3 regions of the Ruminococcus sp. AM26-12LB genome follow, and region 1 is predicted to be linked to each of the others. Evidence: predicted binding sites of a transcription regulator. Region 1 holds the regulator's gene; each other region holds the start of a gene.
What was found. The regulator HrcA, encoded in region 1, represses chaperone genes, less so after heat shock. The targets are predictions, from matches to a motif close to TGTTAGCACTCNNNNNNNNNGAGTGCTAACA.

Region 1 (10,493 bases):
CGAATACATGCTGCAGCGCATCTACAGCCTCATCGTAATCATAATTCTCCGGGCAGAATACATAAACTCTTCCCTGCTCTTTTTTTACTTCAAAATCTCCCTCGATCTTGGAGAGTGCGATCTCCATCTGATGTACGAGAGCATCTTCAAAACGATAGCGGTTTTTTCCCTTAAGGGCAATTTCCGCATATTTGATCAGAAATGCATGTACTAACATAAAAATCCCTTTCTTCTGTATTCTCTATCGACGTGCATACCTGCGCAGCATCGGAATTGTTTTTCCCAGTGCTTCCAGGCAGTAATCTACCTCTTCAAAGGTATTTTCCTCACAGAAACTGATGCGGACGGTACTCTCCACATCCGCTCTTGAAAGTCCCATAGCTGTCAGTGTTGCACTTGGTTTTCTCTTATGACTGGAGCATGCACTTCCTGCGGAAATATATACTCCGAATTCTTCCAGCGTATGGAGAAGAACCTCACTCCGTACTCCGTGGAAGGTTACACTCATGATGTGTGGCGCTCCCTCCATTAACGGCATTCCGTTGACAGTGATATCGCCAAGCTTTGAAAGTCCCTCTGCCATCCGTTCTTTCAGGTCATAAAGGTGCTGCATTTTTTTATCAAAATCCGTATATACCATCTCTGCGGCAACGCCAAGGCCTGCGATTCCCGGCACATTGTCTGTTCCGGAACGCATACCGTTCTGCTGTCCGCCGCCAAGGATCTGCGGCTGTACTCTTACTTTTTCGTTAATATAGAGAAAGCCTACGCCCTTTGGTCCATGGATCTTGTGGCTGCTCACGGAAAGAAGATCGATCCCCAGCTTTTTCGGATAGATACGATACTTTCCGAATGCCTGGATGGCATCTACATGAAAAAGTGCTTTCGGACTTTTTTCATGGACAAGCTTTCCGATCTCTTCTACCGGCATCACGGCTCCCACCTCATTGTTCACGTACATCACAGACACCAGAATGGTATCCGGACGAAGAGCCGCTTCCAGTGCATCCAGCTTTACAACGCCCTGATGATCAACAGGAAGAATAGTCACCTCATAGCCCTGTTCCTTCAGATAAGCAAAAGGCTGGGCCACTGCTGCATGCTCTACTGCAGTTGTGATGATATGGTTTCCCATACGCTTATTGGCTTCCACACCACCGATGATAGCAAGGTTATCCGATTCTGTTCCACCGGAGGTAAAAAGAATCTCTTTTTCATTCACTTTCAGTAATTTTGCAAGGGTCTGGGCACTTCTGCGGACATAATTCTCCGCTTCCATTCCCTTTTTATGCATGGCAGAAGGATTTCCGAAATCTTCTGTCATGGTTTTGCAGACAATATCCTTTACTTCATCGAAGCATCTCGTTGTCGCGGAATTGTCAAAATATGCTTCCATAGTTTATTCATCCTCCAGTTGAAACATCAGAACAGAAAGTACTGCAAGTCCCGCAGTTTCTGTCCGTAAGATCCGGTGTCCCAGGGTGATGGGTTTCGCACCGGCTTCCATGGCATCTGCCACTTCCTGCTCTTCAAAACCACCCTCAGGGCCGATAAAGACACCTATGCTTTTTCCCGGTTCGATCGACCGGATCAGTTCTTTCGTCTCTTTCATTCCCTTTGCAAGCTCATAAGGGATCAATAGAACGTCCAGTTCTTTTGCATAGACAAGGGCTTCTTTAAAGGTCATCACAGAATGTACCTCCGGCACCAGCATACGCTTGGACTGTTTTGCCGCACTTTCTGCGATCTGCTGCCAGCGGGATACTTTTTTTTCTGCTTTCTTATTGTCCAGTTTTACCACACAACGTCTGGTTGAAACCGGAACTACGGAATATGCTCCAAGCTCTACTGCCTTCTGGATGATCAGCTCCATCTTATCAGCCTTCGGCAGTCCCTGAAAAAGATAAATACGGTTCTGCAGCTCATAATCCGGCTCCTGTACATAGAGGATATGAAGTAGGACTTCATCCTCCCCCGCGTTTTCGATCACACAGTGATATTCTTTTTCCTTATCGCTGATCCAGAGCTCCTCGTCTTTTTTCATGCGGAGTACATTGACAATATGATTGACATCATTTCCTGTGATACGGATCTCATGTCTGTCCCTGTCGATCTGATGAGGTTCCACAAAAAATCGCTGCATGAGATCAGTCCTTTCTTGCTGTCACAGATACCCACTCGCCCTGATGAGTCACCTCAATAAGCGTCAGTCCGGCGTCTTTTACAGCCTTCACTACGACATCCTCCTTTACATCCAAGATGCCTGATGTAATGTAGTAAGCGCCTTTTTTCATCTGTGCAACGATCACCGGAGTCAGCGGTACCAGAACATCTGCCAGGATATTTGCAGTTACGATATCATATTTCTCATATCCGACCTGTTCCTGAACTTCTTTGTCATCGATGATGTTTCCGATCATCATGTCAAAGGATTTCTCCTCGATCTGGTTGGCCTCCTTGTTCTCAGATACTGCCGGAACTGCACAGGGATCAAGATCTGTACCAACCACATGACCTGCACCAAGCTTCAGTGCAACGATTCCCAGAATTCCACTTCCGGTTCCCACATCAAGGATCTCCATTCCCGGCTTCACAAATTTCTTCAGCTGACGGATCACAAGCTGTGTGGTCTCATGCATTCCTGTACCAAAGGCAGTTCCCGGATCAATGTGGAGGATCATCTTGTCCTTATCTTCTGCCTTCACTTCTTCCCAGGACGGTACGATCAGAATGTCGTCTACATAGAACTGATGGAAGTACTGTTTCCAGTTATTGATCCAGTCCTTGTCCTCTGTCTGGGATTCTGTGATGGTTGCCTCTCCGATATCCACAAAGCTTCTCAGATCCTCCAGTGCAGCCTTCACATCTTTCAGGATTGCCTCGGTATCCGCATCCTCTTCCAGATAGAAGTTCAGATATGCGATCCCGTCATCTGCTGGTCCTTCCGGCATAATATCCACAAACATCTGTGCCTTATCCTCATCGGTCAGCGGCTGCTTGTCCTGGATCTCCACACCTTCAATTCCCACCTCGGCAAGTGTACAGATCACAATATCCTCTGCCTCTGTTTTTGTCTTAAGTGTAAAACGGTTCCATTTCATCTTTTATATCTCCTTATGCTGTATACACATTTACGGATTTTCATTCCAGTCTGTCGCCTGTTTTCTATTGTCCCGAAAACGGGCACTTCTTTTAATATACACGAATACAGAAAAAAAAGAAAGAGGCATTTTGTGCCTCTTTCCTGTTTTCACTTTATTTATTCCTCAAACATTTCCTTAACTTTCTCACGGAAACCTTTTTTCTTCTTTTCGTTTTTTTCGGAAGTCTCGGATGTGCTGTCCTCTGACGGACGGTTTCCACATGCCGCATCAAAAGCTTCCAGAGCTTTCTTTGCTTCCTCATTGAGATTTGTCGGAGTCTGGACTACCAGGGTTACATAGTGGTCACCACGAACATTCTTGTTACGTAATGACGGAACACCTTTGCCCTTCAGGCGGATTCTTGTATCTGTCTGTGTTCCCGGTTTCACCTCATAGGAAACCTCACCGTCAACGGTATTAATACGCATCTCACCGCCGAGTGCAGCCTGTGCAAATGTGATCGGAGCTGTTGAAAAGATATTCATATCCTGTCTCTGGAAGATCGGATGACGGGCTACATTTACCTCAACCAGCAGATCTCCTCTCGGACCGCCGTTGGTTCCCGGCTCACCTTTTTCACGGATACGGATGCACTGACCATTGTCGATACCGGCCGGTACAGATACCTGGATCTTCTTTCTGGAAGAGGTATATCCGGTTCCACGGCAGGCACTGCATTTATCCTTGATCACCTTACCGGTTCCATTACAGTCCGGACAGGTCTGAACATTACGTACCATACCAAACATGGACTGCTGAGTGTAAACGATCTGACCCTGGCCTTTACATTTCGGACATGTGACCGGTGATGTTCCAGGTTTCGCTCCGGTTCCGTGACATGTGGTACACTCATCTTTAAGAACGATCTCCAGCTCTTTCTCGCATCCGAAAACCGCTTCCTCAAAAGTAATGTTCACACGTGCACGAAGGTTGGCGCCCTTCATCGGTCCGTTGTTGGCCCGTCTGGCTCTGCCTCCGCCGCCGAACAGGTCTCCGAAGATATCTCCGAAGATGTCTCCCATATCTGCGCCGTTGAAGTCAAATCCGCCAAAGCCGCCGGCTCCGCCTCCACCGCCGTTTTCAAATGCCGCATGACCAAACTGATCATACTGTCTTCTCTTGTCGGCATCACTTAAAACGGAGTAAGCCTCTGTCGCCTCTTTGAATTTCGCTTCAGCCTCTTTATCACCCGGATTTACATCCGGGTGATATTTCTTGGCCAGCTTACGATATGCTTTTTTTAATGTTGCGTCATCGGCGTTTTTATCCACACCTAAGACTTCATAATAATCTCTTTTATCAGCCATTGTAATTATTTCCTACTTGTCTTAGACTTCCTTGTAATCAGCATCTACAACATCATCGCCGTATCCTGCTTCATTTCCGCCCTGAGCACCAGAGTTTCCGCCCATGTTGCCCATATCCGGTCCAGGACCAGCCTGACCCTGAGCTCCCTGAGTCTGCTCATACATCTTGGAGAACAGCTTCTGAGCGCTCTCCATCATCTTCTCCTGTGCAGCTTTGATGTCTGCAACCTGAGAATCAGTAAGCTCCTGTGCATTTGCTGTCTGTGCAAGAAGATCCTTCAGTGCATTGAGGTCAGCCTCAACACTTGCTTTATCGTTTGCGTCAAGCTTGTCGCCAGCTTCTTTCAGTGCATTCTCAACCTGGAATACCATGGAGTCTGCATTGTTTCTTGTGTCGATAGCCTCTTTACGTTTCTTATCCTGAGCCTCGAACTCAGCTGCTTCTTTGACAGCTTTGTCGATATCGGAATCGGACATGTTAGAACCAGCTGTGATCGTGATGTGCTGCTCCTTACCTGTTCCAAGATCCTTAGCAGATACATTAACGATACCGTTGGCATCGATGTCAAATGTTACCTCGATCTGCGGAACACCACGACGTGCTGGCGGGATTCCATCCAGACGGAACTGGCCGAGGGATTTGTTATCCTTTGCGAACTGACGCTCACCCTGTACAACGTTGATATCTACAGCTGTCTGGTTGTCTGCTGCTGTGGAGAAGATCTGGCTCTTCTTTGTAGGAATTGTAGTATTTCTCTCGATCAGACGAGTTGCGATACCACCCATTGTCTCAATGGACAGAGACAGCGGAGTAACATCCAGAAGAAGGATATCACCGGCACCTGCATCACCTGCAAGTTTACCACCCTGTACGGAAGCACCAAGTGCAACACACTCATCCGGGTTCAGGTTCTTGCTTGGCTCTTTGCCAGTTAACTGTCTTACCTTATCCTGTACAGCCGGGATACGGGAAGAACCACCAACCAGAAGTACCTGGCCAAGCTCGGAAGCTGTGATACCTGCATCAGACAGTGCACGACGAACCGGCTCAGCAGTCATCTCTACAAGGTCATGTGTCAGCTCATCAAATTTAGCTCTTGTAAGGTTCATATCGAAATGCTTCGGTCCCTCAGCTGTAGCTGTGATGAACGGAAGGTTGATGTTTGTTGTTGTTGCGGAAGAAAGCTCTTTCTTAGCTTTCTCAGCTGCCTCTTTCAGTCTCTGAAGAGCCATCTTATCGTTGCTAAGATCTACGCCCTCTGTTCTCTTGAACTCGGAAAGCATGTAATCTGTAACTTTCTTATCAAAGTCATCTCCACCAAGACGGTTATTACCAGCTGTGGAAAGAACCTCGATAACGCCATCACCGATCTCGATCACAGATACATCAAATGTACCACCGCCAAGGTCGTATACCATGATCTTCTGCTCTTTCTCATTGTCAAGACCATATGCAAGAGCTGCTGCTGTAGGCTCGTTGATGATACGTTTTACATCAAGACCTGCGATCTTACCTGCATCTTTGGTAGCCTGACGCTGAGCATCGTTGAAGTAAGCCGGAACTGTGATAACTGCCTCTGTTACTTTCTCACCAAGATATGCCTCTGCATCCTTTTTCAGTTTCTGAAGGATCATTGCGGAGATCTCCTGTGGAGAATATTTCTTGTCATCGATGGTTACACGGTAATCGGTACCCATCTCTCTTTTGATAGAGGAGATCGTTCTGTCTGCATTTGTAACTGCCTGACGTTTTGCAGGCTCACCTACCAGACGCTCTCCTGTTTTTGTGAATGCTACAACGGATGGTGTTGTTCTTGCGCCTTCTGTATTTGCGATAACTGTCGGCTGTCCACCTTCCATTACGGCTACACAGCTGTTTGTTGTACCTAAGTCAATACCAATAATCTTTCCCATGATTTTTTCCTCCTGTTTTAGTCTGTATCTGTTAAAATAAAGTTTGTTGTCAGTTAGTTCGCAACCTTTACCATACTGTGGCGTACTACGAAATCCTTGTAGGTGTAACCCTTCTGGAATTCTTCCACCACGATGTTCTCTCCAACCTCTTCATCCTCCACATGCATCACTGCATTATGGAAATCCGGGTTGAATTCCTTTCCCACTGCTTCGATCGGCTTCACACCAAGCTCATCCAGTGTTGTGGTAAGCTGCTTGTAGATCATTTTCATTCCATCTGCAAAAGCATCGCCTTCCTGTGCCTGTGCAAGACCTCTTTCGAAGTTATCCACAACCGGCAGGATCTTTTCAACGATCTCTTTTGCTCCGATGATGTACATGCTGGATTTTTCTTTTTCCGTTCTTTTACGGAAATTATCAAATTCAGCCATGGTACGCTTCAGGCGATCGGTAAGTTCCTCCACCTTCTGCTCAGATTTATCTTTTTTCTTCTTTCCGAAGAAGGAAGTTTTTGATTTTTCTTCTTTTTTATCCTCTGAGGCAGCTTCTTCGCCTGGAGTATTGTTTTCTTCCTCCGGCAGATCTTCTCCCTCCGGTGTCAGGTTTTCTTCTTCCTGATCTCCGTCAGTTACGGGGATTTCCTTCTCCGCTTCCTGCTCTTCGGATGTTTTCTTTGTTTCCTCCGACACTTTTTTTCTACCGCCTTTCTAAGTTTTCTTCTTTTTCAAAACGTCATCCAGATGATTCTTCAGTTCCTTCAGACTGTCCACTACATTCTCATAATCCATTCGTTTGGGACCGATGATCCCGATGGTTCCGTACATTCCGTCTCCCAGTTCATATCTGGCAGTTACAATGCTGCAGTCCTTCATGGTCTGGATCGGCATCTCATCACCGATGTAAACCTGGATTCCTGTATTCTCTCCATCTGACATCTGTTCTTTTACAAGATCGGCAAGTTCATGCTTCTCCTCAAATGCGGAGATCAGCTCCGTTGCCTTCTCTTTATCGGCAAGCTCCGGATACTTGAAGATGTTCGTTGCACCTGAAGTATAGATCTCCATATCTTCCTCTTCCACATGAATGGTGGCTGCCACTGCATCCAGAACCGTTGCCACCACACCGCTGTGGCTGCCTGCCTGTTCCTTCAGTCTGGCGATCATCCCAAGGTTGATATCCTGGATTGGAATCCCATTGAGATTGGTGTTAAGAAGAAGATTCAGTTTTAGGATCGTCTGGTCGTCCATTTCCTCATCCAGATTGATGATCTGGTTCCGGACTGTGTTGTTGTCACTGACAACCACTGCCACAAGCTGAAGCTCGCTCATCCTCGACAGCTGGATGAACTTGACCTTGTTGCCGCTGTACTGCGGAACGGAAACCATGGTAGCATAGTTGGTATTGGAAGCAAGAACCTTCGCAACCTTCTTAAGCACCTTATCCATCTTATCTGTCTTCTCAATGATCAGATCTCGCAGCTCTGCGACCTCCGCTTCCTTCTCCTTCATCAGCTCATTGACGTAAAGTCTGTAGCCCTTATCTGAAGGAATCCTTCCTGCTGAGGTATGAGGCTGGACGATATAGCCCATATCTGTCAGGTCTGACATTTCATTTCGGATCGTTGCGGAACTTACATTGAGATCCGCATACTTGGAAATGGTCCTGGAACCAACCGGTTCTCCGGTCTCCATATAGGTCTTGATGATTGCTTTTAAGATTTTTTGCTTGCGCTCATTCAATACCTCTTCCATGAAGCCATCTCCTTTCCTTTTTATTCTTCCTGACGGATGTTGATTCTTTTTTTATATCTGTTAGCACTCATTTTAGTGGAGTGCTAACATCTACAGTCTTTAAGATATCACCATGTAAAATATTTGTCAATATGTTTTGAAAAAAAGTTCTTATTTTTTCAAAACAAAAAAAGCATCAGTACGATGCTTTTTTGTAATACTGGTCTATGCAGTTCTGTGCCCCGGCAAAAAATTCCGCTTCTGTTTTCTGTCCCAGCACATATTTCTGAAATTCCGTTCCCATGGACGAAACAGCTTCTATGGAATCGGCACACAGTGGTCTTGCCTTCAGCTTATAATCTTTCAGATATTGCCGGACCATTTCAATGCCATCCAGATCAAAATTCTTATCCTCGATCACATCCAGTCTTGCCGGACACATTTTTGTCAGCTGTCCGTAATTTTTGCTGGCCTCATATCCGGACACATACTGAAGGAACTTCAGAGCTGCTTCTTTATGATCAGAATTTTTATTCAGTACATACTGCCAGGTTGCGATATTGGTCACCTTCTCGTCAAATTCCGGAAATGGTGCCATATGGATCTTATCTTTTCCATACACGCCTGCATTCTGAAAAGTACTCAACACACCGGTATACATAAACATACATCCATACTGGCCGTTTATAAATTTTTCATTCAGCTGGTCATGCTGGTCGATCAGATTCTCCTCTGATATCATCCCTGTATCCAGCATTCGCTTCATATATTCTGCCGCTTCTCTTGTTTTCGGATCCGTCCAGTCTGTATAATCTCCTCCGAAAAAATCGACATACTCGCTGATACTATTATATATGTAAGAAATCTCCCATGCATCCCCATATGCATATTTTCCCGTATTCTGAAGCTTTTTCTGAAGGATCTCAAGATCACTGAGACAGGAGAGTCTGTCCAGACCAGCCTGATCCAGCAATTCCTGGTTCACCCAGAATGCCATGATATCCATCCTGAACGGTACCGAAAAAATATGTCCGTCTGACATGCATATTTCTTTCAGGTATTCCTGCAGAAAATTCGCCGCTGTCTCCTCTGTCATAACCGTATCTTCCAGCGGAAGAAGAAATCCCTTATGTTTAAATTCGGATATCATCTCATCATTTACTGTGATCAGATCAACAGAATCATCTCCTGATGTCAGAAGAGTTGCTATTTTGGCCTGGCGATTGTCCGCATTGGCCGGACATTTTTCAATATGGATCTTTATTCCAAGATCTTTTTCCGCCTGGCTGATAAAAGAATCAAAGCCTTCTGTGCCTGCATCCACATGAAGGATCGTCAGTTCCTGTCTGTTCTCCGGCACAATATCAGATGCAGCCTCCTTCTTCTGGACTCCACATCCTGTCACTGCCAGAGCCAGGGCAAATACCCCGCAAAATACCTGTTTTTTCAATCTCTACCACCCTTTTTATCTGGGCCATCTATCCTCTTTTGACATCAACGGCTGGAACGGTGCATGAGGAAGTGTCTGATACCAGTACGCTACACTTGCCACATCATCCTGTCGTTCAAACAGGCCACGGTATCCGACGCCTATCTGCTGAATCGTAACGCGAAGATCCTCTTCAAAGCAGATTGGATCCTGTAAATGCCATCTGTAAAAGCCTCTCATTGGCGGGCAGTCATCATTATGATAAAAATTGTGGATCAGCTCGTCATGGGCAGAATAATACGGATATCCCAGATACGGCGTGTTATAATTCTGTTCCACGGTTTTTCCATCCACCTGTTTGGCAAAGCTCCAGGAACCACCAAAGTAATCTTCCGTTCCTGTTCCACAGATGGTCGGATACTCCTCATCTCCGTCAATATAAAACTTCATTTCTCCCTCGCCCCACCAGTAACGTTCCAGTGTGGTAAGTGCCATGTAGGTTCCTATATAATGGCCTTTTCCTTTTACTCCATCCAAAATTGTATAATCTTTTGTTTTTTCTGTCAACCGTTCCCTTCTCCACTGCGCATGGAAATAAGCAATATCGTCCGGAAGCTCATCATAGAGACAGTAATCTACCTGATAAAAGAAAGCCGGGATTTTATTTGCATGCTGGTTTTCCAGTGTGATCTTTGCTTTCTTCTTAAACGGCATCGGGAAATAGCAGTTAAAGCCCCTGTTTGGAACAACAGCCACCGGAACAGAATTTACAAAACATTCCCTTCCGAATCCGCAGCAGAAGAAATCACCCAGAGGACTTTCCACGGAAGGAGTTTCCTCGTCATCCCAGTACATACGGATTACAAGATCTCTCAGTACAAAGCAATCTGCCTCTGTAGTCTTGTTATCAACGGTGATCCAGATATGATTGATCTGTCCCGGTCCTTCCATTTCTGCCAGAGTTACCACA
Region 2 (10,493 bases), on a different contig from region 1:
CCCACAAAACCGCTGATGGAACCGATGATCACACCAAGGGCTGTCGAAAGCACCATGGAAAGGAAGCCCACCAGAAGGGATGCTCTTCCTCCGTAAATACAGCGAGCCAGATAATCCCGTCCCATATCATCCGTACCGAAAAGGTGTGCCATGGATGGAGCATTCAGTCGCTCTGTGGCGCTGATGGCATTGGGATCTACCGGATACAAAAAGGCAAAAATGGAGATCAGTGCCAGCAGGATGATCGCTGCTGCACCTGCCACTGCAAGTTTATTTGTCTTAAAACCAAGTTTGATATTTTTCCAGATATTTTCTCTCATGTTCCTTTACCTCCTAACATCCTGCTTTGCGGATCCTCGGATCAAAGACAGCATACAGGATATCTGCCAGAAGATTTCCGAGCACCACGAGAAGCGCGGTAAACATGGTGATTCCCATGATCAGGGGATAATCATACTGCATAACAGCGGTCACTGCCAGCTGACCGATTCCCGGCCATGCAAAAACCTGCTCGGTGATAATGGCACCGGAAACCAGAGACTGCAGGCTCATTCCGAGAACTGTGATCATAGGAAGCATGGCATTTTTCAGTACATGCCGGAAAAGGATTCCAGACTCTTTCATTCCATAAGCCTTCTGCACCATAACATAATCGGAGGACATTTCCGTAATGGTACTGCTTCTTAAATACCGGATGTACTGTGACGCATTTGCAAAGGTCAGAACTGCGCAGGGCATGACCATATGCAGGATCAGATCTCCTAAGGAACGGTTGCCGTCTGAATGCATACCGATACTTGGCAGGATATGGAGATGCACACTGAAGAGATAGATCAGCATGATACCGAACCAGAACGTAGGAATGGAGATACCTACATAACAGAACATGCTGGTGATCTTATCCAGAACACCATTTTTATTCTTTCCGGAATACAGGCCCAGTACAATGGCAATGAGAAAACCAAGCAGCATGCTGGTTCCCATTAGGATCACGGTTGCGGGAAGCCTCTCCAGCATCTGTGTCAGGACCGGTCGGTTATTCATCAGGGAATTTCCGAAATTCCCGTGAAGGATCCTTCCCAGCCACAGAAAGTACTGCTCATAGACAGGCTTTGTAAGTCCCAGGCTTTCTCTCAGGTTCTGGATATATTCTTCACTCATATTTGGTTCCACATAAGTCAGGACAGGATCTCCGGGCGCTGCTTTTGTCAGTGCAAAGCAGAGAACAGAGACAATAAACAGTGTCAGAATACACTGTATCAGACGGTTTACGATCTTCTTCAAAATGTACCTCCTTTATTTTCCCCGAAAACAGGAAATCGGCTGGCGCAAAAAACGCGTCAGCCTCTTTCTGTTTCCGGTATTCATCCGCTATAAAATTATTTATTTCTCCAATGTGTAGATCTTGGAATAATCATAATAAATAGTTTTTAACAGACATTCATCAAAGCCTCCGAAATCTTTACTTACCGCATAGAAACCATTGGAATAAGCGATCGGATAGATATACATGTTATCATTGATCGTATTCTGGATCTCCTTATAAATCTCGCCACGTTTTGTCTCATCTGCAGTGCTGTTGCCCTCTTCCCACAATGCATCCAGATCTGTATCCTTGATCCTGGAATAGTTGGAACGGCTGACGGAAGAACTCATGTCTGCATAAAGGCTCGGCTCTTCTCCCAGAGTGTAGAAGCTCAGTACCAGATCATAATCTGTGCACTCCGTATCCTTTGTCTTATTCTTGAAGGTAGACTCATCTGTAGGAAGAAGATTGATGGTGATTCCTACATTGGCAAGGGCAGACTGTACATACAGAGCCTCACTCTCCATTGTCTTATCTGTGGAGATATACATCAGATTCAGAGAAAGACTTGTCTTTCCTGCTTCGGAAAGGAGCTCCTGTGCTTTAGCCGGATCATTGTCGTAGGTATTGTCCGGTTTTGTATAGTAGAGTGTATCCGGTGTAAAAATAGAATCTGCAGGCTCTGCATAATCCTCGGAAAGGAAAGCAAACTGACAGAACTCCTCTTTATTCAATGCGTATGCGATCGCCTGACGTACCTTTACATCCTGAAGATCTTCGTTCAGCTCATTCATGAACATGGCGTTGACACGTCCGGAATTATAGGTATTGATGTTTACGTTATCGTAAGCACTGACGGTATCGTAATCATCTGCGCTGATCAGACGTGCATCCAGATCTCCGCTTGCAAGTGCCGCATTGGCGGAGCTGGAATCCTTTACGATCTTGAAGGTGATGGAATCCAGATTTACATCATCAAAATAGTCATCGAATTTTGTTACTTTATAATACTCTCCGGATTTGTATTCCTCGAACTTAAAAGGACCACTTCCCACCGGTTCATTGTTGAGATCACTTTCTCCGATATTCTCCACGCCGTCATAAATATGCTTCGGAATACAGTAAACCTGGCTCAGTCCGCCAAGAAATCCTGCGGAAGATGATCCAAGGGAAATCTTGACTGTAAGGTCATCAACCTTCTCTGCCTCTACTGCCTTGTCATTAACGTATCCGTAAGAAGAATACGGAACATTCTGCTTCTCATCTACCAGCACCTGCATGGTGAATACCACATCATCGGCTGTGATCGGCTGACCGTCATGCCATTTCAGTCCGTCTTTGAGCTTCAGTGTGAATTCGCTGGCATCATCATTGGCTGTTACACTTTCGCAAAGTCCGTTTTCATAATACATCTCTCCGTTCACGATCTCAAAAAACGGGCTGTACAGTGCCTGCATCATATCGAAGCTTGTCTGATCCACAACATAAAGCGGATTGATGTTCTGCGGATCTGCTGTTTCTGCAATGGTAATATTTCCGCCTTCCGCCTTGGTTCCTTCTGTTTCTGCTGCAAAAACAGTCATTCCTGACATAACAGTTGTTCCTGCCACTGCAGCTGCCAGAAGCGCTGCCAGTACTTTTTTTCTCATTTCCTGTTCCTCCTGTGTTTCAGTGAGTATACCTCTTTTCCCACCAGTTTAATATGATATGGGCAAGATAATACTATACCATATTACCTTTGTCAAGCTGTCCCTGGCTCTTCAGAGATTTTTTTACTGCATTTCGTTAAAGCTTGTATTTATTCTACATACAGATCACACAGGCGTCAAGATAAATTTTCTGTATCTTGCCTCTGATCTATATATATTTCCTTAATTCGTCATATTTTTGATCCAGTGTCCGTAATTGCACTTCAAAAATGCAGGCACGCATTTAAAGATCTGATCTGCATTCAGGCAGCATACCACCATTGCCGGGGATGCATTGACCACAAATGCCATAAACATGGACAGAGGGATCACGATCCCCCAGGTACTGATCAGGTCCACCTTCATGGAATAAGCGATGCTTCCGCTTCCCCGGATGATACCACCATTTGTCGGCATCTGATAGGACATTCCTACCATTACTACACTTAAGTCATTACCGAAAGCCCGAAGGCAACCCCTGCAATTTCCACACAGCGCAGTGTAGCAAGCAGGATCTGCGTCACTGCAAAGAAAAAGTAAGTAAACCGGATGATCGCCAGATAGGAAAGACCGGCTTCGATAATCGTCTGGTCTGTTGTAAAAAGCCCCAGCAGCTGTGTTGGAAAAAGGCTGGCCAGGATAAACAGCATAAGGGCAATAAAAAAGCCTGTGCGCATGGCCCAGGCACCGATCTTCCTTACCGGCTCTGTCTCTTTCCCCAGTACTGACTTCCGAATATGACAAGTCCGTCTCCCAACGCCATAAGCAGCTGCTGAAAGACGAACTGTACCTGGTTTACGGTGGTCACACCGGATAATGCAGTTTCGCTGAAGGCTCCAGGCATAATGTTGTCAGCAAGATTGACACTTAAGGTCACTACATTCTGCAGCACCAGCATGGAGCATAATTTCAGAAAATTACGATAAAAATTCTTCATCAGTCTTTTACGATGGCAATGATATCATCTGCGTTGATCACCAGATATTTCTCACCCTCATATTTGATCTCGGTTCCTGTGTATTTTCCGTAGATCACACGGTCGCCCGGCTTTACCTGTACCGGTACTTCTTTACCGTCTACGACCTTACCGCCACCTACTGCGATAACCTCTGCCTGCTGGGTTTTCTCCTTGGAGCTGTCCGGAAGTACGATGCCGGATGCGGTTTTGTCTTCTGTCTCAAAATATTTTACGATAACTCTGTCTGCAACTGGTTTTAATGCCATATTCATTTCCTTCTTTCTGTGATTATTAGCACTCTTGAGCTTCGAGTGCTACTCTTTTTTTATCATACTACATATCCGAAAATTGTCAAGATATTTGCAGATATGTAGTATGATATTATTTATGATAGGGCTCTCCGCTGATGATACGATAGCTGCGGTAGATCTGTTCCAGAAGGATCACACGCATCAGCTGATGAGGAAATGTCATCTTCGAAAAGCTTAAAGCATAGTCTGATCTCTTCAGTACTTCTTTTCCAAGACCGATAGAGCCGCCGATCACAAACTGGATATGGCTGGTCCCACGTATTCCCAGCTCGTTGATCTTCCGTGCGAAGTTCTCAGAGGTCAGCTGTTCGCCTCCGATCTCCAGAGTAATCACAAACGCATCATCCCGGATATATTTAAGAAGACGCTCCCCTTCCTTGTTCCGAATGGCATCTTCTACTGTTTCGCTGGCATTATCCGGTGTTTTTTCGTCGGACACTTCTATGATCTCCAGCTTGCAATAACGCCCGAGGCGCTTGGAATACTCCGCAATGGCATCCCGCAGATATTTTTCCTTGATCTTCCCTACTGTCAGGATACTTATTTTCATCCGCCGTTCTCCTCCAGATAATTCTCAAATTCTTCTGCTGACATCAAAACCTTCCTTGGCTTGGTTCCTTCCTCCGGACCTACCACTCCTGCGTCACAAAGCTGATCCATGATCCTTGCCGCACGGTTAAATCCGATCTTGAACATACGCTGGAGCATACCGATGGAGGCCTTTTCCTTCTCAATGATAAATTTACCGGCTTCTGTAAAATAGACATCTCTGTCACCGCCGCCGGCTCCTCCCGGGACACCGGCTGTATTGACCTGCTTCTCGATGGAGGTATCATAAACAGCACCCTGATTTTTGTCAGAAACATATTCTACGACTGCACTGACCTCCTCATCGGAAACAAAAGCACCCTGCAGTCTGGCCGGCTTCTGATACCCCTGCGGATAAAACAGCATATCGCCCTTGCCAAGAAGCTTCTCGGCACCGTTCATATCCAGGATCGTCCTGGAATCCACACCGGAAGATACGGAAAATGCGATCCTGGACGGCATATTGGCCTTGATCAGACCTGTGATGACATTGACCGATGGCCTCTGGGTAGCAATGATCAGATGGATACCTGCTGCACGTGCCAGCTGGGCCAGACGGCAGATCGCATCCTCAACTTCTCCCGGCGCAACCATCATAAGATCCGCAAGCTCGTCCACGATGATCACGATCTGCGGCATCTTCTCAGGTGCCTTTTCTCCCTCCGGGACCCGCATATTGGCAACCTTTTTGTTATATTCTCCAAGATTACGTACCCCATATTCCGCAAAGGCATTGTAACGGCTGGTCATCTCGGAAACAGCCCAGTTCAGCGCACCGGCCGCTTTCTTCGGATCTGTGACCACCGGAATGAACAGGTGCGGGATCCCGTTATATACACTGAGCTCCACCACCTTCGGATCGATCATGATCAGACGCACCTCATCCGGTGTAGCCTTATAAAGGATGCTAATGATCAGCGTATTGATGCAGACGGATTTTCCGGAGCCGGTTGCTCCGGCGATAAGAAGATGCGGCATCTTGGCAATATCTGCCACTACCGGTTTTCCGGCAATATCCTTACCTGCTGCAAAGGACAGCTTGGATTTCGCATTTTTAAACTCCTCTGACTGAAGAAGATCCCTCAGCATGACCGGGCTATTCTCCTTGTTCGGAACCTCGATCCCCACGGCTGCCTTTCCCGGTATCGGTGCTTCGATGCGGATATCCGGTGTAGCAAGATTCAGCTTGATATCATCGGAAAGACCAACGATCTTGCTGACCTTCACACCCATTTCCGGCTGCAGCTCATAGCGGGTAACGGTAGGTCCGCAGCTCACATTGGTAACGGTTACATTGACGCCGAAATTATGCAGGGTTTCCTGAAGCTTCTGCGCTGTTTTGCGCAGATGTGCATCGGAATCTCCCTGAGATCTGCCATCTCCGCGCTTCAGAAGCTTCAGCGGCGGATACTGATATGGTTTCTTCTCCGGAGCTTCCCCCTGGCTGATCTCATGCTGGATATTTCTGATCCCATGCTCGATCTCTGTCTGAGATGACTTCGGGTTTCTGGAGGGCTGATGGGATGCCTTCTGTTCAGCTTCCGGCTGAGGATCCTCCTTTATCTCAGCGGGAACGGCTGCCTTTCCTGTTTCCCGGGAAGCTTTTGCTGCTGCAGCTGTCTTTGCCGGCAGGATCTGCTGCATCTCGGGAATATCTACATCCTCATAGCCGGCATAAGCATCCTCCTCTTCGGCTTCCTGCATTTCTCTTTCGAAATCCGGCTCCTCCGACTCTTCCCGGGCCGGCTGGGACTGTGAACGGTGGATCTGGAATTCCAGCGGCTGAGCATGCTCCTCCGGTTTCTCATCAAGCCCTGGATCCTCTTCTGTCAGATCTGTATCTGCCGGAAGTACAGCCTTTTGTTCATCAAGGAAAGAAGGAAGATTAAATTCTCCTTCCCGGTTCGCCTTCACCGCAGCCTGTCTTTCTTTCTGCGATCTTCTTGTTTTTTTCTTTTGTTTTTTTGAGATATTTTCCGGATCTTTCTCTGTAAGGGCAAGTTCTTCTTCCTCCAGTTCTTCTTCCAGCCGGCGGATCTTCTCCGCTCTTTTTTCCGCACGGATCTTTCTGCGAAGCTCCTTCTGCTTTTCTCTGTCCGGCTGTCCCTCAAGATAAGCTTCTCTGCCCTCTCTTGCTGCATCTGTAAAAAAGTCCAGGATCTTATTCATAAATCCGAAGAAGGATCTCTGTGTTATGATGATGAGAGACACAAGAAGCACCAGAACGATGATCACAGTTCCGCCCACAACGCCAAAAGCGGATGCTGTGGAAATACATACTGCACCACCGAATACTCCACCGCCGGTACGGTATTCCGAACTCAGTGAATAATAATCCGAAAACGTGGTACTTGGCGTATAGCCCTCTGTGATCAGCTGAAGAAAGCCGCAGAGGAACACAAAAAATACCACGCCCGCCAGTACCTTTTTGTAGGCAAGGCGGTTGGTATTGTTCACGATCAGGAACGTAACTCCGGCAAAAAGCAGGATTGGGAAAATATATGCACAAAGTCCCATGATGCCAAAGCATACGGCACTGATGGCATTTCCTACGATCCCTCCCATACCAAATGCACTGATCATCAGGATCAGGCAGGCCGCAAACATCACAAGGATCAGGATCTCTGTCTGAAAGCGGTTACCGACAGGCTGCTGCTTCGCCGCAGGTTTTCTTTTTCTTTTTTTTGTCGTTTTTGAAGCTGCCATTGTCAGACTCCTCCCAGTTGATATCAAATATAATTCGCTGCCAGAATAAGGATTCCGGCTGCAAAAGAATAAAATGCAAAATAACGCAGTCTGACCTGATTCGAAAGCTTAAGCATAAAACGGATCACCAGATAGCCTGTGATCCCGGCCACGATCATTCCAAGAACATAAGTAAATCCCTGGCCAACAGTCATATGAACAGAAGTGAACTCTCCCATCTCCACAAAAAAAGCTCCCACCACAGCCGGAATGCTCATCAGCAGCGAATATTTCACTGCAAACTTCCGTCCGAGGCCGCAGAAAAGTCCTGCGCTCATGGTAAGTCCAAGCCTGGAAAGGCCCGGAAACACAGAAAGACCCTGGCAGATACCCATCCACATAGCATCTCCGAAGCTGGTTTCTTTTGTTCCCTTGCTGCCATTGACATTACTGTAGTCCACAACAAGGAGGATCACACCTGTAAGAAGGATTCCGATCCCGGAAAACATGTGTGAGGATGCGCTTCGCACAACAAGTCGTTTGCACTGATATCCAATCAGGACTGTAGGAATGGTGGATACCATGATCAGGGCAGTAAGCTTCCGGTAAGTTCCGCTTATGATCTTTGCGTAGGTAAGCTCTTTCCCAGTCCTACGGTTATAGAGAAAAATATTGGCATTTCCGATCAAATCCAGTATCATTCCGATCAGCTCGATCCCGATCTTCTTGATGTCCTTCAGAAAAACAAGGATCAGAGCTATCATAGTTCCCAGATGGAGCATCACTTCAAAAAGCACACCGGAGCCTCTGGTACCGCCCAAAAGATCCTGCACTCCACAGAGATGTCCGAAGCTGCTCACCGGCAGAAATTCGGTGATTCCCTGAATGATTCCCAATATAATCGCATGTATCACTGACATAATGATATTTCCTTTTCTTAAATTTTTTCCAACACATTATAGCATAACTGAGTAAAACTTACAATCTTCACTTGGCAAAAGTTTCAAACAAATGTTCTTTTTTGATCTGCAAGAAAAAAAATCCTCCGGCTGCATCAGAAAACACAGTCGGAGGATCTGTTTATAAACAGACTTTCTGCTTATTTATTTTTCAGATATTCGTCGATACCTTTTGCACCAGCTTTACCTGCACCCATGGCAAGGATTACGGTAGCTGCACCTGTAACGGCATCACCACCGGCATATACGCCGTCCTTGGATGTCTTACCGGTTTCTTCCTCGGCAACGATACATCTTCTCTTATTGATGTCAAGGCCCTTGGTTGTGGAAGAGATCAGCGGGTTCGGTGAAGTACCAAGAGACATGATGACAGTATCTACATCCATATCATACTCGGAACCAGGAATCTCTACCGGACGTCTTCTTCCGGATGCATCCGGCTCACCAAGCTCCATCTTGACAACCTTCATACCGTTTACGTGGCCGTTCTCATCAACGAGGATCTCCTTCGGATTTGTAAGAAGATCAAAGATGATGCCCTCTTCCTTAGCGTGATGAACTTCCTCTGCTCGTGCAGGAAGCTCTGCCTCACTTCTTCTGTATACGATATGTACCTCAGCGCCAAGTCTCAGCGCTGTTCTTGCAGCATCCATGGCAACGTTACCACCGCCGACAACTGCAACCTTTTTGCCTGCTGCGATCGGTGTATCATAGGAATCATCGAATGCTTTCATGAGGTTGCTTCTTGTCAGGTACTCGTTTGCAGAGAATACACCGCTTGCATTCTCACCCGGGATCCCCATGAACATCGGAAGTCCTGCACCGGAACCGATGAATACAGCCTCAAATCCCTCATCCTCGATCAGCTGATCGATGGTAGTGGATTTACCGATGACAACGTTTGTCTCGAATTTAACGCCAAGCTCTTTGACCTTCTCGATCTCTTTCTTAACAACCTTCTGCTTCGGAAGACGGAACTCCGGAATACCGTAAACAAGAACACCGCCAAGCTCATGAAGAGCCTCGAATACAGTTACATCGTATCCTGCCTTTGCAAGGTCACCTGCACAGGTAAGTCCGGATGGACCGGAACCGATCACTGCAACCTTATGTCCGTTCTTAACCTCTGCTCCTGCAGGTTTGATATCATGCTCCAGAGCATAGTCTGCAACAAATCTCTCCAGCTTACCGATAGAAACAGCCTCGCCCTTCTTACCGCGGATACACTGTCCCTCACACTGGGATTCCTGCGGACATACACGACCACAGATAGCCGGAAGTGCGGAAGATAAACCGATCACCTTGTAAGCCTCTTCCATGTTGCCTTCTTTGATGTGCTCGATAAATCCCGGAATATTGATGGATACCGGACATCCCTCTACACATTTCGGTTTCTTACAGCCAAGACATCTCTGTGCCTCTTCCATTGCTTCTTCCTGATTATATCCAAGACATACTTCCTCGAAGTTTGTCGCACGTACCTTCGGATCCTGCTCTCTTACAGGAACTTTTTTTAACATTTTTGCATCTGCCATTAGTTGTCACCTCCGCAATGTCCGCATCCACCGTGGTGGGTATCGCCTTCCTGAAGCTTCAGTAATGCACGGCCCTCCTGGGTCTTATACATCTGGCTTCTCTTCATAGCCTGATCGAAATCAACGAGATGTCCGTCGAACTCCGGTCCGTCTACGCAGGCAAATTTGATCTCATCACCGACCTGGAGACGACAAGCGCCGCACATACCGGTTCCGTCAACCATGATCGGGTTCATGCTGACAATTGTGTGGATACCAAGCTTCTTGGTAAGAAGACAGACAAATTTCATCATGATCATCGGTCCGATCGCTACACAGACGTCATAATGCTTGCCCTCGTTTGTCACAAGATCCTCAAGAGTCTTTGTTACCATACCGGAACGGCCATAGGAACCGTCATCTGTTGTAACATAAAGATTGGAAACAGCGCCAAGCTCTTTCTCAAGGATAACCATATCCTTAG
Region 3 (10,493 bases), on a different contig from region 1:
TTTACGGAAATGTTATCTGTAAGATCAGGGAAGGTATGCAGTCCGGTTCCAAGATCCGCCTGAGAGGAAAAGGCATTGTTTCCATGAAGAACCCTTCCGTCCGCGGTGATCAGTATGTAACCATTCAGATCCAAGTTCCTCAGAATCTGAATTATTCCGCAAAAGAGAAACTCCATGAATATGCAAAGGCCTGTGGACTGGAACGGAGTAATGCCACCGGATCACATGTAGCATAAAAGTTAAAATAAAAGAGTATCACAAAGCTCATCACTATCAATGAGTTCCTGTGATACTCTTTTTTGATTTTAAAGTAAGATCTGATATAGCTTATGACAACGTCATATCTCCATCTTTCACCCATCCGAGCTTACGTACAAACATATTGATCAACGGGCAGAGAACTGCCGGGAGAATAAAAGATATCAGAAAAAGTCCCGCCCAGTCCATAGCTGTAACAGCTGTCTTGGTTCCTTCTGCAATATCATTCATCCATCCTGTATACACACCGATCTGACCTACAAAGCCACAGGTACCCATTCCTGAGGATACAGCAGTACCGTTCATCTGAAGCCTGAACAAGCAGGTTGCAATAGGTCCTGTGATAGCAGATGTTACGATCGGAGCAATCCAGATCCTTGGATTTCTGACAATATTACCCATCTGAAGCATGGAAGTTCCAATTCCCTGAGAGACAAGGCCACCCCATTTGTTTTCCCTGAAGGACATGACCGCAAAACCTACCATCTGCGCACAGCAGCCCGCTACTGCAGCGCCGCCTGCCAGTCCGGTAAGTCCCAGAGCCGCGCAGATCGCAGCAGAAGAGATCGGCAGCGTCAGTGCGATTCCAACAAATACAGAAACCAGGATTCCCATAAAGAATGGCTGAAGATCTGTTGCCCACATGATCACGCTTCCTACCTTCATAGCAGCTTTTCCAAGGGCCGGTGCCCACCATGCGGAAAGGCCTACGCCCACACCGATGGTTACAAGAGGCGTTACAAGGATATCGATCTTTGTTTCCTTTGAAACTGCCTTACCGATCTCAGCTGCAACAATGGCAACAAACAGTACAGCCAGAGGACCGCCTGCTCCGCCAAGTGCGTTGGAGGCAAATCCAACAGTGATCAACGAAAACAATACCAGCGGCGGGCAATGCAAGGCGTAACCGATGGCTACTGCCATGGCAGGGCCGCTCATGGCAGATGCCAGAGAACCTACTGTGTACTGGGTATCATTGACTGTGGCAACTGCCATAGTCAGAAACGGAATGTGAAACTGTGTGCCAATGGTGTTGATGATCGTACCGATCAGCAGGGAACAGAAAAGTCCCTGTGCCATAGCTCCCAGTGCATCGATACCATATCTCTTCAGAGAGATCTCAATATCCTTCCGTTTCAGAAATGCTTTGAATTTTTCCATTTTTAAACTCTCTCCTTACCCTGATCCGCTTCCTGCCGGATCAGTTCCTTTATTTGCAAAAAGCCTCTCTTACTTTCTCAAGTTCCGCGCGGATGGAAATATGCTGCGGACATACTTCCTCACACTGTCCGCATTTTACACATTCATCTGCACGCTTTCTTCCATGACTGACTACCAGCCAGTCTTCCTGATGCGCTGCGGCGGCTTTATTCCCGTACAATGTCAGATAATTCATTGCTGTAAAAGAACCGGAAATTCCGATTTCCATCGGACAGACCTTTGCACAGTAGTTACAGGTTGTACATGGGATCAGAGGAATTTTGCTCATAGCCTCTCTTGCCTTATCAAGAGTCTCCTTCTCACTGTCAGTAAGGCCATTGAAATCCTTCATAAAGGAAAGGTTATCCTCCATCTGTGCAACATTGCTCATTCCGGAAAGTACGGTGATCACGCCTTCCAGATTTGCCGCAAAACGGATCGCCCAGGATGCTGTGGATGCTTCCGGCTCTGCTTCCTTCAAAAGCTTTTCCACTGCTTCCGGCGGAGTTGCAAGCATGCCGCCTTTTACAGGTTCCATGATAATGACGGGTTTTCCATGTTTTCTGGCTACCTCGTAGCAGGCTCTTGACTGGATCGCCGGATTTTCCCAGTCTGCGTAATTGATCTGCAGCTGTACAAATTCCATTTCCGGATGTGAAGTGAGAAGTGCATCCAGCTCCTCCGGTGTGGAGTGGAACGAAAATCCTGCATGTCTGATCAGACCGGCTTCCTTCTGTTCACGGATCCAGTCCCATAAACCGTACTCATCAAAATATTTTGTTCTGTGCTCTCCAAGATTGTGGAGAAGATAAAAGTCGAAATATCCTGCCTTTGTTCTCTCCAGAGATGTTTTAAACTGTGCAAGAGCTTCATCTCTTGTCTTGCAGTTGATCCAGGCTGCCATCTTGGTGGCTAACTGATATTTTTCTCTCGGATAACGCTCTACCAGCGCTTCGCGGATAGCATCTTCGCTTCCTGCATAAGCCCATGCTGTATCAAAATATGTAAATCCGGCTTCCATAAATTTGTCCACCATGACTTTGGTCTGCTCCACATCGATCACACCTTCTGATTTCTGCGGAAGTCTCATAAGGCCAAAACCAAGTTTTTTGATCTCTTCACCTAAATATGCCATATCTTTCTCCCTTCTTATTACATACCGGAAAATTCCTCATATCATCTGATATATCACCGGATAAGCAATATTTCTGACACAGATATCTCCCGGACCGTTATATTTTTGCCGCAGAGAAACTGCGTTTCTCCTATTATAACGATATTTTTCCTGGTGGTAAACCTTTTTCTTTTACAAGTGTCAAGACAATGCCAAGATATAAAAAACAGCTGCCGCACATTTATTGCACGGCAACTGTCTTTTGTCCTATCAGTTCATCTTTGTTCTTTACACCTCAGATTAAATATTTTAAACTGATATTACTTATAGTAACCATATATCGAAAGGCAGAAAACTCTCATGAAAAACAAACAGGTCATGAACCGCCAGACTTCATCAAAAGAACTTCATCTTATTTCCTGCGGCTGGGAAAAATGTACACCGGAGCAGTCCTATGGTCCAGGTATACGGCGGTATTACACCATTCACTTTGTGCTGAGCGGGCAGGGCTATTTCTATATGAATAACCGGAAGTATACCCTGAAAGCCGGACAGTGCTTTTTCATTCCTCCTATGACCAGCTCTCTCTACAAAACGGAACCCTCTGATCCCTGGACTTACATCTGGATCTGCTTCAACGGGGAAAACGCTCCAACGCTTTGCGAACACTGCCATCTTACTGAAGAAACTCCGGTCCAGCAGCTGAATTCGGTTCTTCCCTATCAGGAAACTATTCTTGAAATGATGGCTCATCCACAACTGACGCCTTCCGGTGAGGCCTATATCCAGAGTGGTCTTTACCGGATCATTGCCCTGCTGGAGGAAGAATTTCATGCTTCCTACACCACCATGGAATCCAACGATAATTTTTACATCACACAGGCTGTTGATTACATCAAAAAAAGTCCGCTGCAGAATATCACTGTGACAGATGTTGCTGACTATCTCCATATCAGCCGCAGCCACCTTTATGGACTTTTTAAAAAACATCTTGGAACCACACCCCAAGCATTCCTGACTTCAGCCAAGATCATCAACGCCCGGGAGCTTCTGACCGTCACGGATATCCCTGTCTCCAGCGTGGCGTTCTCCTGCGGATATCAAAATCCATTTGCCTTTTCCCGTGCCTTCAAAAAAGAAACCGGCATGACGCCACGGGAATACCGGGAAAAATATCATCATGCCGAGGATCTTCTGGATTGCTGAACCACTTTTCCTGATTTACGGAACAACTACCTTGGCATTATAGTATTCCACCGCAGCATCCATGGTCGGACCTTCGTTGTCAAACCAGTCATAAGTGATAGTTTCGCCGTTTTCTCCCCATACCTCCGGGCAGTCGATTTCTTCCCAGTCCATCGGAACAAAATGCTCTTTCTGTTCTGATGCACGCAGCATGATCTGATGCAGCTCCTCAAATTCCTCCGGATTCAAAACTCCAGGTTTTGCGGATACAAACAGTGGTGTACCGCTCTTTGCAAGAACGTCTGCCCACTGACGATTTTTCTCCCATGGGATCATTCCGAAAATACCGACACAGTCTGCATCAATATGGTAAAACGTATTGTGCTGCGGAAGACGGAATGCCAGCGTATTTACGCCCATTCGTCTGGTACGCTCCCAGATACGTCCGCTGGTATCGTCACCGGTCCGGTTCAGATGCATCAGGCCTGCGCCGAGATGTCCGATGGTATTGCAGCCGATGATCACTGCGTTGTTGCTCCGGGAAGCATCATAAATCTCCTGATAAAGCATTTTTACGATTTCTGCGCTGGTTTTGGTCTGATCATAAAAATGCCATTTCTCCATGGAATTGTCTCTTAAATTCGCCTCAAATCCCCATTTCCCAAAGAGATCAAAGGTAGAAAAATCATGCTTGATCAGCGTGTATCCCCAATCACAGATCCTCTCGATATCTTTACGGATATATTCCAGTGCATCCGGGTGGGACGGATCGAGACAGTCATTATAGGAAATTCTCCACTCATTCGGGATATTCTCATCTTCATTAAGAAGCAGACGGACCCAGATACCCGGGCGGACACCTTTTTTCTCCAGCTTGTCTGCAAGACCTTTCATATCCGGAAATCTGTCATTGCCTTTTGTCCATGGTCCACCGTTGTATTCATCCAAGCGGTGATGTTCCTGCCAACAGTCATCAATGACCATGAACGGAGGATTTTTTACACCTTCGGTCAGTTTCAGGATATAATCGGTATCACTTAAGATCTCCTCTTCGGAGCTGTCACCGTAAGCATAGTACCAGTTATTGCTTCCATATACCGGAAACTCTGGGAAGATCGGATCTGCACACATTTTTTCACAGAATTTCTGTGCAGTTTCAAAAGTATCTGCTCCTTCTGCTTCCATGCAGACGATCTGTGCGGCACACAGCTTTCTTCCTTTCAGCTGTACTCCTGTATTTCCGCAGCGAACATCCAGAAACAAAGTAATTCCTTTGGTATCCACCTGCCAACAGCACATAGCAGAAGGACGGACCTTTACGCCAAAGCAGAGAACCTTCTCAGAAAGCTTCGCCAGAAAATACCATGGCAGATAACGGTTTCCGCTCATTCCATGCCATTCCGCATCACCATAGGTACGTTCCCAGGCATCTCCCAGAAATCTGGCTGATTTCGGGATCTTATAGTTCCATCTCAGCTTCACACATCTCACTGCATCCTCGGATGTGACAAATATATCCTCATGTTCACCTGCGTCCTGAAATTCCACAGTAGTTGCACCGGCAGCTACTGTCGTCTGCCCTCCCTGGCACACAAGTCTCTCCGCTTCTGTTTCCACTGTTACATAATCCGGTACCCCAAGCTTAAAATCTGCATATTTTTTCTGCATTATTCTCTCCTCCTGTACTTTTTCATTTACATTTTGCTTTACCTGCATACTCATGAATACTGTCTTTCTATCGTCTGTTCAACTCAGAAGAATGTACGAAAAATTTTTTTAATACATTTTGTCTATATGCCTTATTATATTGATTTTTTTGGTTTTTTCTATGCTTTAAAGTTATTATAACATTGCAGAATGTTCAATCTGCATAAGATTTTCAGTCCTTGTCCGATTCGCTTTTTAATATGAGAGCATAAAGGGCTAAAGGTGGAAATTAGTTTTTTCATTTTACGGAACACAAATTCTTCACAATTTTTTAGCACTCACCTATTGACTTTGCTAACAACATGTGTTATATTACATATAGAACAAAGGAGAAGATAAAAAAGAACTTCCAGATGTTCAGAATAAAACCAAACGATCACCACTGCGGAATAACCCGAAGTGGTAACTATATACCGGCAACAGTTGGATTTCTTGATCCACCGGAACGGCTTTTCAATTTGAAAGGAGAAATGACTTATGATGTTCCCGAGTGTATTTGGAGAAAACTTATTTGATGAGTGGATGGATGATTTTGGATTCAGAGATAATTTCTTTAGCGGAAAGAACCCTCTTTATGGCAAACATGCAAAAAATATCATGAAAACTGATGTACGTGAAACAGATAAAGGCTATGAGCTGGATGTAGATCTTCCAGGATTTAAGAAAGATGAAGTACAGGTACAGCTGAAGGATGGTTATCTTACCATCTCCGCTGCCAAGGGTCTTGACAAAGACGAGGAAGACAAGAAAGGCAATTATATCCGCCGTGAACGTTATGCCGGCAGCACAAGCAGAAGCTTCTATGTTGGTAATGGTGTAAAAAACGAAGATGTCCATGCAAAATTTGAGAACGGTGTTCTGAGACTTTCTATTCCGAAAAAAGCAGCTGAAGAGATTGAAGCTGATAAATATGTATCTATTGAAGGCTGATATTGACTCACTCTCACAGGGGGAGGATCCTTAGGGATTCTCCTCCTCTTTTTTATACGCAATAATACATATGACACTCTCTTTCCAATTTACTACGTACTCACAAGTACTTTCACTCTATAGTAATGATCCTATTGTCAAAGTTTTCATGATATTGGATATTTTTTAACAAATACGCTTGATTTTTTGAATATTTTTTATATATTTTGCATTATATTATTTCATTTTTTTGAAATTAATGGTATAATATGCACAGCTAATCGGATATTTGCAATCCGCATTCGGTTAAATAAATCTGTTTCGTAATCCTTCAGGATAATTCTCCTGAACAACCACGTAAAACACGATCACGACAGGAGGTTTTTATTATGGATCAGGACAACATCATAAAAATTTATGCACGCACTGACAACCGCATACAGCTTAAAATGATTCCGGGACACTTCGTAACATCCCAGTCCCATATCACACACTACCTGGATCTCACTACTATGAAATCCAGATGCGCTGAAGCACAGCGTATTGCATCCGCTCTCGCAGCAAATTACGAAGCATCCATTCCGGTAGACACCATCGTCTGCATGGACGGACTTGAAGTGATCGGTGCTTATCTCGCCGAAGAACTGACCAAAGCCGGCGTCCTTTCCATGAACGCACACCAGACCATCTACGTCATCACCCCTGAGTTCAACAGCACCGGGCAGATGATCTTCCGCGACAACTATGAACCAATGATCAATGGAAAAAACATCCTCGTCCTAAATGGTTCCATCACCACCGGATCCACATTGAACCGAGCTATCGAAAGCGTTCTGTACTATGGCGGTAAGATCCGCGGCGTGGCAGCCATCTACAGCAGTGTAGACAGTGTAGCCACACTCCCTGTCCACTCTATCTTTCAGGCCAGAGACATCCCGGACTATCACTCCTACCGCTCTGACAACTGCCCACTGTGCAAAAACCGCCAGAAGATCGATGCTATTGTCAGCAGTTACGGATATTCTGTATTATAAGATTCAGATCAATCAACGAATCCCCCATGGATAGCAAAACCAGTGGGGGATTCTCTTTATCTTTTCTTATTATAATTGATATTCTCTGTACATAGCTTCACGCATTTCTTTATCTGTAACAACCTTCTGAATCTCATTACCACGCTCATCAAGTATAAGCCTGTTGATCAGAACACTAAGTCGTTCTTCCCCCTGGGCCATTCCCTGAGCTATTCCCTGAGCCATTCCCTGGGCCATTCCCTGAGCCATTCCCTGAGCCATTCCCTGTTCTCGCCCCAGTGCTTCAGCCTGTTCCTTAGCTTCCGCCATCAGTCTTGCCCTTTTCTCAGATTCCAGTTCCAGAACATGTCCACCCATAATCTCACCTATTCCTTTCCGGACTTTCTCCTCATTTCTGAAAATATGATCAGATATCCGAGTTATCAGTCCAATCAGATCACTGAACAGTTCAGACCTTCCAGATTCAGTGATCTCTACCTCCAGTTTACTCCGGATCACTTCATATTCATTCAGTAATTCCTGAAAAAGTTGTGGATTCTCACTCATCTCATGCCCTCTTTTTTCATATCGCATGATATAAAAAGGAAGCAGCATAAGAAGACTCTTTTCAAATATCTTATCTTTTGTATAATTCTCTACTTTAATGGCAGGCACTCTGTACAAATGACATCCCCCATCCGGAAAAACCACATCCACTTCCAGAAAATCCGGCGTATTCCTACTATTTCTCAGATACAACACACAAGAACGTGGAAACTCCATCCGATACCTCCGTCCCTGCTTTCTGGCAAACTCAACAGCAGTTGCAAAATCATACTCTATCATCCGTACAGCCATTGTCGTGTCATCCGTACTCTGGCATTCTATATGATAAATCCTGTTTCCGATCAACAGCCGCGAATCCGTAATAATCTCACCATCCACCCGCTGATACTCGTTACGCAGCTGCACAATCTCCATATCAGCCGGGTATGATGTATGAAAAACATCATTGATCAAAGGCACGACCAGAAACGTCATTTTCTCCATCATAGTACGAAAAACATCATCAAAAATCGTATTATCTCTCAAACAATACTCCTTCTGGTATATACAATTATACCATCAACCAAACACTTCAGAAACCCTGTATACAGTTTTTATAAATATTTTTGAAAAAACGCTTCAGACATTGAAGCAAAAAGAAACCAAATAAATGGATAGATCTTATAAGATATACAAATCATACCACACATCCCACCACAACACCACAAAAACCCATCTCCAAATTTCGACACCACCTTCCAGCGTCCAGCAACGCACCGACATTCACAACCTCCCTCCAAACCACAAAGAATCTCAAGCTTCCAAACTACAGGCGTCCAGCAACGCGCCGACGCTCACAACCTCCCTGACAAACACATAGAATCTCAAGCTTCCAAACTACAAGCGTCCAGCAACGCGCCGACGCTCACAACCTCCCGGCAAACACATAGAATCTCAAGCTTCCAAACTACAGGCGTCCAGCAACGCGCCGACGCTCACAACCTCCCCTCCAAACCACAAGGAAACTCAGCCTTTCCTCCCAGCCATCCAGCGCAGCGCTGATGGCTCATCCAACTCCCGTCAGACCACTCTATCCCTCCCACCATGACCGCACAGTGTGAGGTTTGCAGCAGAAGTCCGGGTGCTTTGGAGTGAGCCTTGGTCCATACTTAGCGTCTGAGGTGGTTCACGGAGAGGTACCCGGCGGCCACAAGCCGTAGGGTAAGGCCCATCTGTCTGAGCCAGGTACGCATCAGCGTACATGGCGAGTTATGGGCCGGCCGCTCCGTGAGGCACCTCAGACGCTTAGTATGACCAGGCGAAACGACGGCACCCGGACTTCTGCTGCAAATCTCACACGTCCGTCCGCGTCATCTTGCCCCCACCAAACACCTGTGCTATAATCAAACTAATTAAAAAACCGAGGTAAACCACACATGAACAAAAAAGAAATCGCAGAAATAAAAAAACAATTCACCCCTGACCGCTGCTCCATCACCCGCATCTGCGGCTGCTACGTAGACGGTGAAAAAAACAAAAAAACCGAACTCAAAGAAGCCTTCTTATCCTTATCAGAGGAAGAAACCTTCAAATACTTCGACATCTTCCGAAAAACCCTCACCGGCACCATCGGAAAAAACCTCATCAACATGGAATTTCCCCTGGATCAGGAAGCTGAAGGCGGAACCCAAAACTTCCTCATGAAACTCCGCAAAAGCAAACTCACCGACGACACCCTCACCGAAGCCTTCTACGACAGAATCATAGAAAACTACGACTACGGTGAAAACTACTACATCATCCTCATCCACGCAGTCTACGACATCCCCGGCAAATCCTCCGACGGTGCCGAAATGTTCGACGCTTCCGATGAGATCTACGATCACATCCTCTGCAGTATCTGCCCGGTCAAGCTCTCCAAAGCAGGCCTGCATTACAATGCAGAGACAAACAATATTGAAGACCGTATCCGGGACTGGCTGGTAGAAATGCCTGACTGGGGCTTCCTTTTCCCACAGTTCAACGACCGCAGTACCGATATCCACGGACTTCTCTACTACACCAAAAACGCCGAAAATCTCCGCTCCACCATGATGGAAGAAGTCTTCGGCTGCACCACACCACTATCTGCCGGAACCCAGCGTGACTCCTTCAATGCTCTGGTGGAAGAAACCCTTGGTGATGACTGTGCCTACGACACAGTCCTTGAGATCCACGAAAAGCTCAACGATCTCATCGAATCCCAGAAGGACGAACCGGAACCTGTTGTCCTCACCAAATCCGAAGTCAAACGTCTCTTCGAAGAATGCGGCGTAGAAGACGAAAAGCTCCAGAACTTCGATGAACAGTATGAGCTTGCCGCAGGAGAAAAATCAGCTCTGGTAGCATCCAACATCACCAACACCCGGAAATTCGAGATCAAAACCCCTGACGTGGTGATCCACGTAGCACCGGACCGGGCAGAACTGGTAGAAACCCGCATCATCGATGGTCGAAAATGCCTTGTGATCCCCATGGAAAGTGAAATAGAACTCAACGGCATCCGTGTCAGCACATTGAAC

Region 2: a site for HrcA is predicted at 4,242-4,272, ahead of groES (co-chaperone GroES). Genes of this name have one in related genera too.
Region 3: a site for HrcA is predicted at 5,734-5,764, ahead of DW694_RS00535 (Hsp20/alpha crystallin family protein). Genes of this name have one in related genera too.

Annotation. Positions count from the first base shown of each region.
Region 1 covers NZ_QUJX01000004.1:38,807-49,299, forward strand. The annotation lists gene thiI (tRNA uracil 4-sulfurtransferase ThiI) at 1-217, opposite strand, end outside; gene DW694_RS03500 (cysteine desulfurase family protein) at 242-1,396, opposite strand; gene DW694_RS03505 (16S rRNA (uracil(1498)-N(3))-methyltransferase) at 1,400-2,143, opposite strand; gene prmA (50S ribosomal protein L11 methyltransferase) at 2,148-3,101, opposite strand; gene dnaJ (molecular chaperone DnaJ) at 3,260-4,450, opposite strand; gene dnaK (molecular chaperone DnaK) at 4,472-6,364, opposite strand; gene grpE (nucleotide exchange factor GrpE) at 6,418-7,053, opposite strand; gene hrcA (heat-inducible transcriptional repressor HrcA) at 7,072-8,115, opposite strand; gene DW694_RS03535 (extracellular solute-binding protein) at 8,291-9,544, opposite strand; gene DW694_RS03540 (glycoside hydrolase family 172 protein) at 9,560-10,493, opposite strand, start outside.
Region 2 covers NZ_QUJX01000015.1:53,624-64,116, forward strand. The annotation lists gene DW694_RS12200 (ABC transporter permease) at 1-320, opposite strand, end outside; gene DW694_RS12205 (ABC transporter permease) at 334-1,284, opposite strand; gene DW694_RS12210 (ABC transporter substrate-binding protein) at 1,384-2,955, opposite strand; gene DW694_RS17480 (hypothetical protein) at 3,178-3,411, opposite strand; gene DW694_RS17485 (MATE family efflux transporter) at 3,441-3,671, opposite strand; gene DW694_RS17490 (MATE family efflux transporter) at 3,692-3,931, opposite strand; gene groES (co-chaperone GroES) at 3,931-4,218, opposite strand; gene rlmH (23S rRNA (pseudouridine(1915)-N(3))-methyltransferase RlmH) at 4,334-4,813, opposite strand; gene DW694_RS12230 (DNA translocase FtsK) at 4,810-7,557, opposite strand; gene DW694_RS12235 (undecaprenyl-diphosphate phosphatase) at 7,581-8,456, opposite strand; gene gltA (NADPH-dependent glutamate synthase) at 8,636-10,030, opposite strand; gene DW694_RS12245 (sulfide/dihydroorotate dehydrogenase-like FAD/NAD-binding protein) at 10,030-10,493, opposite strand, start outside.
Region 3 covers NZ_QUJX01000001.1:115,438-125,930, reverse strand. The annotation lists gene DW694_RS00560 (J domain-containing protein) at 1-236, shown strand, start outside; gene DW694_RS00555 (PTS sugar transporter subunit IIC) at 328-1,419, opposite strand; gene DW694_RS00550 (aldo/keto reductase) at 1,469-2,593, opposite strand; gene DW694_RS00545 (AraC family transcriptional regulator) at 2,933-3,778, shown strand; gene DW694_RS00540 (glycoside hydrolase family 36 protein) at 3,794-5,425, opposite strand; gene DW694_RS00535 (Hsp20/alpha crystallin family protein) at 5,942-6,394, shown strand; gene DW694_RS00530 (hypothetical protein) at 6,763-7,407, shown strand; gene DW694_RS16790 (hypothetical protein) at 7,477-8,478, opposite strand; gene DW694_RS00525 (DUF4317 domain-containing protein) at 9,369-10,493, shown strand, end outside.